2 regions of the Mesorhizobium sp. B2-8-9 genome follow, and region 1 is predicted to be linked to the other one. Evidence: predicted binding sites of a transcription regulator. Region 1 holds the regulator's gene; the other holds the start of a gene.

Region 1 (3,548 bases):
CCGACGCCGTTCCCGATGTCGATCTACGAGAACATCGCTTTCGGCGTCAGGCTCTATGAGAAGATCAGCAAGGCTGAGATGGACAGCCGCGTCGAGCAGGCGCTGAAGCGGGCAGCACTCTGGAACGAGGTCAAGGACAAGCTCAACGCCAGCGGCCTCAGCCTCTCGGGCGGCCAGCAGCAGCGCCTGTGCATCGCCCGTACCGTTGCTGTGAAGCCCGAGGTCATCCTGCTCGACGAGCCGGCCTCGGCGCTCGATCCGCTGTCGACCGCCAAGATCGAGGAACTGATCGACGAGCTGCAGGCCGACTACACGATCGTCATCGTCACCCACAACATGCAGCAGGCGGCGCGCGTGTCGCGGCAGACGGCGTTCATGTATCTGGGCGAGCTGGTGGAGTTCGACCGGACCGAGAAGATCTTCACCTCGCCCCGCGAAAAGCGCACGCAGGACTACATCACCGGCCGCTTCGGCTGAGCTCATACGAGGACATCATCATGGCCGAACATACCGTCGCTTCCTTCGACGAGGATCTGAGGCAGATCAGCCGGCTCATCAACGACATGGGCGATCTCGCCGCCTCCATGGTCGGCGCTTCGACCAAGGCCCTGCTCGAGACCGACAATGCCATGGCGCAGCGCGTCGTTTCCGACGATGCCATCATGGACGCGCGCCAGCGCGAGCTCGACGACCGCGCCATCACGCTGATCGCCAAGCGCCAGCCGATGGCCGACGACCTGCGCAACGTGGTCGGCTCGATCCGCATGGCGGGCGACCTCGAACGCATCGGCGACCTCGCCAAGAACATCGCCAAGCGCGTCGGCTCGGTCGGCGTCAGCGCCGCGCCGCGTGACCTCACGCATTCGATCGATTCCATGGCGCAGCTGGTGCTGATCCAGGTCCAGGCCGTGATCCAGGAATATACGGTGGGCGACGCCACGGCGCTGGCCAAGCTTCGCAATGACGACGAGCGCATCGACGTCAAATACACATCCGTCTTCCGGGAGCTCCTGACCTACATGATGGAAGACCCGCGCAACATCACCGCTTGCACGCATCTTCTGTTCTGCGCCAAGAATCTCGAGCGCATCGGCGACCATGTGACCAACATTGCCGAGAACGCCTATTATGTGCTGACCGGCACGCAATTGCCCGCGAATCGTCCCAAGCAGGACGAGACGACAATGTCGGCGCCGGCGGCCTGACGAAGGGTACCTGCCAATGATCGCGCCACGCATCATGGTGGTGGAGGACGAGGAGCCGCTTGGGGTGCTGCTCCGCTACAATCTCGAATCCGAGGGTTACCAGGTCGAAGTGGTGACCCGCGGCGACGAGGCCGAAATCCGCCTTCAGGAAAACGTTCCCGACCTGCTCGTGCTCGACTGGATGGTGCCGGCGGTTTCCGGCATCGAGCTCTGCCGGCGCCTCAGGATGCGGCCCGAGACCGAGCGGCTGCCGATCATCATGCTGACCGCGCGGGGCGAAGAAAGCGACCGTGTGCGCGGCCTCTCGACCGGCGCCGACGACTATCTGGTCAAGCCGTTCTCGACGCCGGAGTTCATGGCGCGCGTCAAGGCGCTGCTGCGCCGCGCCAAGCCGGAGGTGCTGTCCAGCGTGCTCAAAGTCGGCGACATCGTGCTCGACCGCGAGTCGCACCGCGTCTACCGCAAGAAGAGCGAGATCAGGCTCGGCCCGACCGAGTTCCGGCTGCTGGAATTCATGATGCGTCATCCCGGCCGGGTGTTCTCGCGCAGCCAGCTGCTCGACAATGTCTGGGGCGAGACGATCTATATCGACGAACGCACCGTCGACGTCCATGTCGGCCGCCTGCGCAAGGCAGTCAACAACGGCCGCATGCCGGACGTCATCCGCACCATCCGCGGGGCGGGTTACGCGATCAGGGAAGATTAGGGCTAAGGCGCCGAGGCGCTGACGGATTCTGTCTCCAGCGTCGGATCGCGTGCATTGGCGGTTAGTCGAGACGCTTGTGCTTCGTCATCCACGGGCGGAGCAAGGAGCGCAGCGACGCAGCGCAGACCCGAGGATCCATTCCGTGATGTCGATGCGTTGCGACAGTCCAGAATTCTGTGCCGCTGCGCTCGACGCGGGAGGTGGCGGCATGGATTCCAGGGTCTCCGCGACGGAGCTTCGCTCCTGCTCCGCCCTGGAATGACGAAGCTGCGGGGCCTTCGCTAATTTCAAGCGTCTGCTGCTGTCCCCGGACCTCTTCAAGGCTGCCTCAGGCCACGTTCTTTCCCGTCCCCGCTCTCGCCTGGCCTCCGGGTGCGAAAATCTCCTGGTCGACGAAGGTCAGCGCACGCATGGCGCAGCCTTCGCGGATCAGCGGCAGTTCGTTCGGCTCGGTGTCGAAGGAGATCGATTCGGAGTGCTGGCCGCCGGCCGTCTGGGCGATCGCCTCGCGCAGCGCCGGCTCGATCAGGTCGAAGGCGGCCGCGCTGACGCCGACCATGGCGACGGGCGCCGGGTCGATGAGAGCGAACAGGCTGCCGAGACCGAAACCAAGCGCTTCGCCGGCCCGGCGGTAAGCCTCCCGTTCGGGGCCGTCCCTCTCGCGCGCCTTCGCGGCAAGGGCCCGCATGTCAGCGTCGCCGACGTCGACCGGCTCGGCGTCCTCGCTCATTTTCATGGCGCTGCGCCAGATCGCATAGTTGCCGGCATAGGCCTCGACGCAGCCGCGGCGGCCGCAGCGGCAAAGCGCCCCGCCCGGGCGGTGAATCATGTGGCCGAACTCGCCGCCGGAGGAATGCGTGCCGGTGAACAGCGCACCCTTGAGCACGAGACCCATGCCGATGCCGTGCGACAACAGGATGGCGATGAAGTCGTCGCGATAGCGCTCCGGGTCGCGCCATTGCAGCGCCACCGCCATCATGTTGCAGTCGTTCTCCATGGTGGCGGAGATGCCGAACTCCTTCTCTAGGATGTCGGCGAAAGGAATGTCGGTCAGCGGCGTTATCGGCGACCACAGCATGGAGCGCGCATGCGAATCGGTGATGCCCTGAATGCCCATGGCGATGCGGGCGACGCTGCCAATGTCGAGGTCGGGATCCTGCAGCCGGCGCCGCACGATCGCCACGCATTCGCCGATCAGCTCGTCGCGGGGCATAACAAGCGTGTCCAGGCGCTGCTGCTCCTCGGCAACAACTTGGCCGGCATAGTCGATCACGGCGACCGACAGGAAGTTCAGAGACAACACCACGGTCAGCACCGCGGCGGCTTCAGGGTTCAGCGCCAGGCCGATCTGCGGCCGGCCGCGTTTCAACGCCGTCGGCTCGCTGGCCTTGCTTTCGGTGAGAATGCCCTCCTGGATCAGGTCGGCGGAGATCGCCGAAATGGTCGAGTGGCTGAGCCCAGTGGTGGCGGCAATTTCGGTTCGTGATGGCTGACCGGCGCGGCGTACCGCCGAAATCACCATGGCGCGGTTGCGCCGGCGCAAATCGTCGTGGCGGATTCCGACCGACATCGTCTCGCACGTCCTCCCCAATCATCGCGGCCTTGTGATAATGCCATGGCCTGTCGCTGACACGCTA
Region 2 (3,548 bases), on a different contig from region 1:
ATTTTATTGTCGGATGGCATTCAAACAACTCGCTTGACAATGTTACTGACCGGTACGTATGTATGGCTTCACTCCATTGCAACGTACCGGTCAGTAACATGATAATCCAGTCCCGTCCGTTTGGCCAGCGCTACGCATTCGTCGTCGTTGCCGTCATTTTTCTGTGCCTGCTGATCGCGGCCGGGCTCCGTTCGGCGCCCTCGGTGATGATGGTGCCGCTGGAGGAAAGCTTCGGCTGGCATCGCGACGTAACGTCCTGGGCCGCCAGCGTCGGCATCCTGCTCTACGGTTTGACCGGACCGTTCGCCGCCGCGCTGATGGAACGTATTGGGCTGCGCCGCACGCTGCTCGGCTCGCTGCTGGTGATGTCGGGATCGACCGCGCTTAGCCTGTTCATGACTGAGCCATGGCATCTTTTCATCACCTGGGGCGTGTTTTCCGGCATCGGTTCGGGCGCGGTGGCGAGCGTGCTCGGCGCCACTATCGTCAACCGCTGGTTCAAGACCAATCGCGGCCTGATGATGGGCCTGATGTCGGCCTCAAGCGCCACCGGCATGCTGGTCTTCCTGCCGCTCATCGCCTCGCTGGCGCAGAGCGGCGGCTGGAAGCCGGTGGCGATCGCCGTGGCGCTGGCCACCGCCGCGCTGATACCCTTCGTCTTGCTGCTGGTGCCGGAGCGCCCCGCTTCGATCGGCCAGGTTCGTTACGGCGCCGATGCGAATGACGTGCCGCCGGTGTCGCCTGCATCGCAGGGCAACTTCCTGGCCCATACGCTGAACACGCTGCGCCGCGCGGCGGGCACACGGGTGTTCTGGTACCTGTTCGCCACCTTCTTCGTCTGCGGATTCACCACCAATGGTCTCGTCGGCACGCATCTCATCGCCTTCTGCGGCGATATGGGCATTGGCGAGGTGCAGGCAGCCGGGCTGTTGTCGATGATGGGCATTTTCGACCTGATCGGCACGACGCTGTCCGGCTGGCTCACCGACCGCTTCGATCCGCGCAAGCTGCTCGGCATCTATTACGCGGTGCGTGGGCTGTCGCTGATCTACCTGCCCTATTCCGGCTTCTCGGCGACCAGCCTGGTCATCTTCGCCGTGCTCTACGGGCTCGACTGGATCGCCACCGTGCCGCCGACGCTCAGGCTCGCCAACGAGGCGTTCGGCGATCGCAGCGGACCAATCGTGTTCGGCTGGATCGTCGCCGGCCACCAGGTCGGCGCCGCCGCCGCTGCCGCCTTCGGCGGCACGATGCGCGAGCTGCAGGGCAATTACGAGCTGGCCTTCCTGATTGCCGGCATGACCGGTATCGCGGCGGCTTGTATCTCGCTGTTGATCAACACGAGCAGGCCGGCCTTCGGGCCGGAGCCGCAGGCGGCTTAGGCGCGACTTTCCCTTCTCCCCTTGTGGGAGAAGGTGGCCGCGAAGCGGCCGGATGAGGGGTGCTCCAGGGAACACCGACGCCTCACTCCGCTGGAACACCGACGCCTCACTCCGCTGGAACACCCCTCATCCGTCTCGGCGCTATCGCGCCGATCCACCTTCTCCCACAAGGGGAGAAGGAAGATGTCGACTGTTATCAAAACTTCATGGTTCCGATATGCGCCTGAAACATTGAGGCGAGAGCTTGGCGGTCCCGCTCAATGCCATCCCGGAGACAGCCATGAACAAGCTTTCGCTCACCCGCCGCGCTTTCGTCACTTCGGCCAGCGCCTTCGGCCTTGTCGGCGCCTCCGGTCTGGCGCTGCCCTATTATTCCCGCGCCAGCCAGCGTCCGGCCTTCACGCATGGCGTCCAGTCCGGCGATGTCGACGCCACCTCGGGCATGGTCTGGACCCGCACCGATCGTCCGGCCCGTGTGATGTATGAAGTATCGACGACCGAAAGCTTCGCCAATGCGACGCGGCTGGCTGCGCTCGATACCTCGCCGGCCAGCGACTACACGGTGAAGCGGCTGCTCACCGATCTCGCCTCGGACCAGGACATCTTCTACCGCATGACTGCTGCCGATCTTTCCGACATCAATGCCGTGTCCGAGCCGATCGTCGGCCGTTTCCGTACCGCGCCGTCGTCCAAGCGCGACGTGCGCTTCGCCTGGTCCGGCGACACCGCCGGCCAGGGCTGGGGCATCGACGAGACCGGCATGAAGACCTATTCGAGCATCGCCAAGCACACGCCGGACTTCTTCCTGCATTCCGGCGACACCATCTATGCCGACGGCGCCATGAAGGACGAGGTCGACCTGCCCGGTGGCGGCAAGTGGAAGAACGTCGTCATGATCGACGGCAAGCGCAAGGTCGCCGAGACGCTGGACGAATACCGCGACCAGTGGAAGTACAACATGATGGACAAGCATGTGCTTGGCCTGTCGGCCATCTGCCCGACCTTCTACCAGTGGGACGACCACGAGGTGCTCAACAATTGGTCGGATTCGAAGGACCTGACCGCCGACGACCGCTACAAGGAAAAGTCGATCCATGTGCTGGCGGCCAGGGCGGCTCGCGCCTTCCATGAAATGACGACCATCCGCTACGAGCCGTCGGAGCCGGGCCGCGTCTACCGCAAGGTCTCGCATGGGCCGTTGCTCGACGTGTTCTTCCTCGACATGCGTTCCTATCGCGGCCCGAACGGCCCCGACATGGAAGAGACGCTGACGCCGAAGTCGCGCATGATCGGCGAGGAGCAGTCCAAGTGGCTGAAGCGCGAGCTGGCGAATTCCAAGGCAACGTGGAAGGTCATCGCCGCCGACATGCCGCTTGGCCTTGTCGTCTGGAACGATGCGGCGAAGAAGGCCGGGGCCGAGGCGGTCGCCAACGGCGACAATGGCGCGCCGAAAGGCCGCGAGCTCGAATTCGCCGACGTGCTGCGCTTCATCAAGAATGCCGGCATCACCAACACGGTGTGGCTGACCGCCGACGTCCACTACACCGCGGCGCATTACTACAATCCCGACAAGGCGCAGTTCCAGGATTTCAATCCGTTCTGGGAATTCGTCTCCGGCCCGATCCACGCCGGCAGCTTCGGCCCCAACGATCTCGACATGACCTTCGGGCCGGAGTTGAAGTTCATCAAGGCGCCAACCGCCGAACAGGGCCAGAACCTGCCGCCGTCGGCCGGGCTGCAGTTCTTCGGTCTGGTCGACATTTCCGGCGCAACGGAACAGCTCACCGTACGGCTGATGGATCGCGACGACAACGAGCTTTACAAGGTTACGCTCGATCCGGTGCGGTCGGCTTAGGCTGCGTTGATATTCAGGTGATGCCGGCCTGTGAACAATGGTTACCTGCGCTTCCGGTGCTCACGTACTTTAAGTACGCTCCGCTCCGATTCTCGGAAACCACCGTTCTCGGCTCGGCCTGACCTGAATCTCAACACACCCTAGGCCCAGCAGTCGCGTCGTCGTGTGACGTCAACGCGGTGAGGTGGTCCAGAACTGAACTCGCAAAAGACCGTCAGTCCGGATAGCAAGCCCGGGGAACGTTGGGCCAGACCGCGGTGTCGCAGTTGGCATCCTTCTGGCGTTGCTTGAAGGCGGCGCTGACCGGGCCG

What was found. Region 1 encodes PhoB, which activates phosphate uptake and scavenging genes when phosphate is short. Its sites were predicted from a motif close to TGTCATNNANCTGTCAT; they were not measured.
Region 2: the regulator PhoB is predicted to act here: its motif matches at 1,574-1,590, upstream of FJ423_RS11885 (alkaline phosphatase).

The regions. Positions count from the first base shown of each region.
Region 1 covers NZ_VFTQ01000041.1:25,613-29,160, forward strand. Annotated here, with positions in the region: gene pstB (phosphate ABC transporter ATP-binding protein PstB) at 1-477, shown strand, start outside; gene phoU (phosphate signaling complex protein PhoU) at 498-1,205, shown strand; gene phoB (phosphate regulon transcriptional regulator PhoB) at 1,222-1,911, shown strand; gene FJ423_RS30540 (ROK family protein) at 2,240-3,481, opposite strand.
Region 2 covers NZ_VFTQ01000007.1:237,117-240,664, reverse strand. Annotated here, with positions in the region: gene FJ423_RS11895 (TetR/AcrR family transcriptional regulator) at 1-20, opposite strand, end outside; gene FJ423_RS11890 (MFS transporter) at 99-1,382, shown strand; gene FJ423_RS11885 (alkaline phosphatase) at 1,663-3,237, shown strand; gene FJ423_RS11880 (hypothetical protein) at 3,452-3,548, opposite strand, start outside.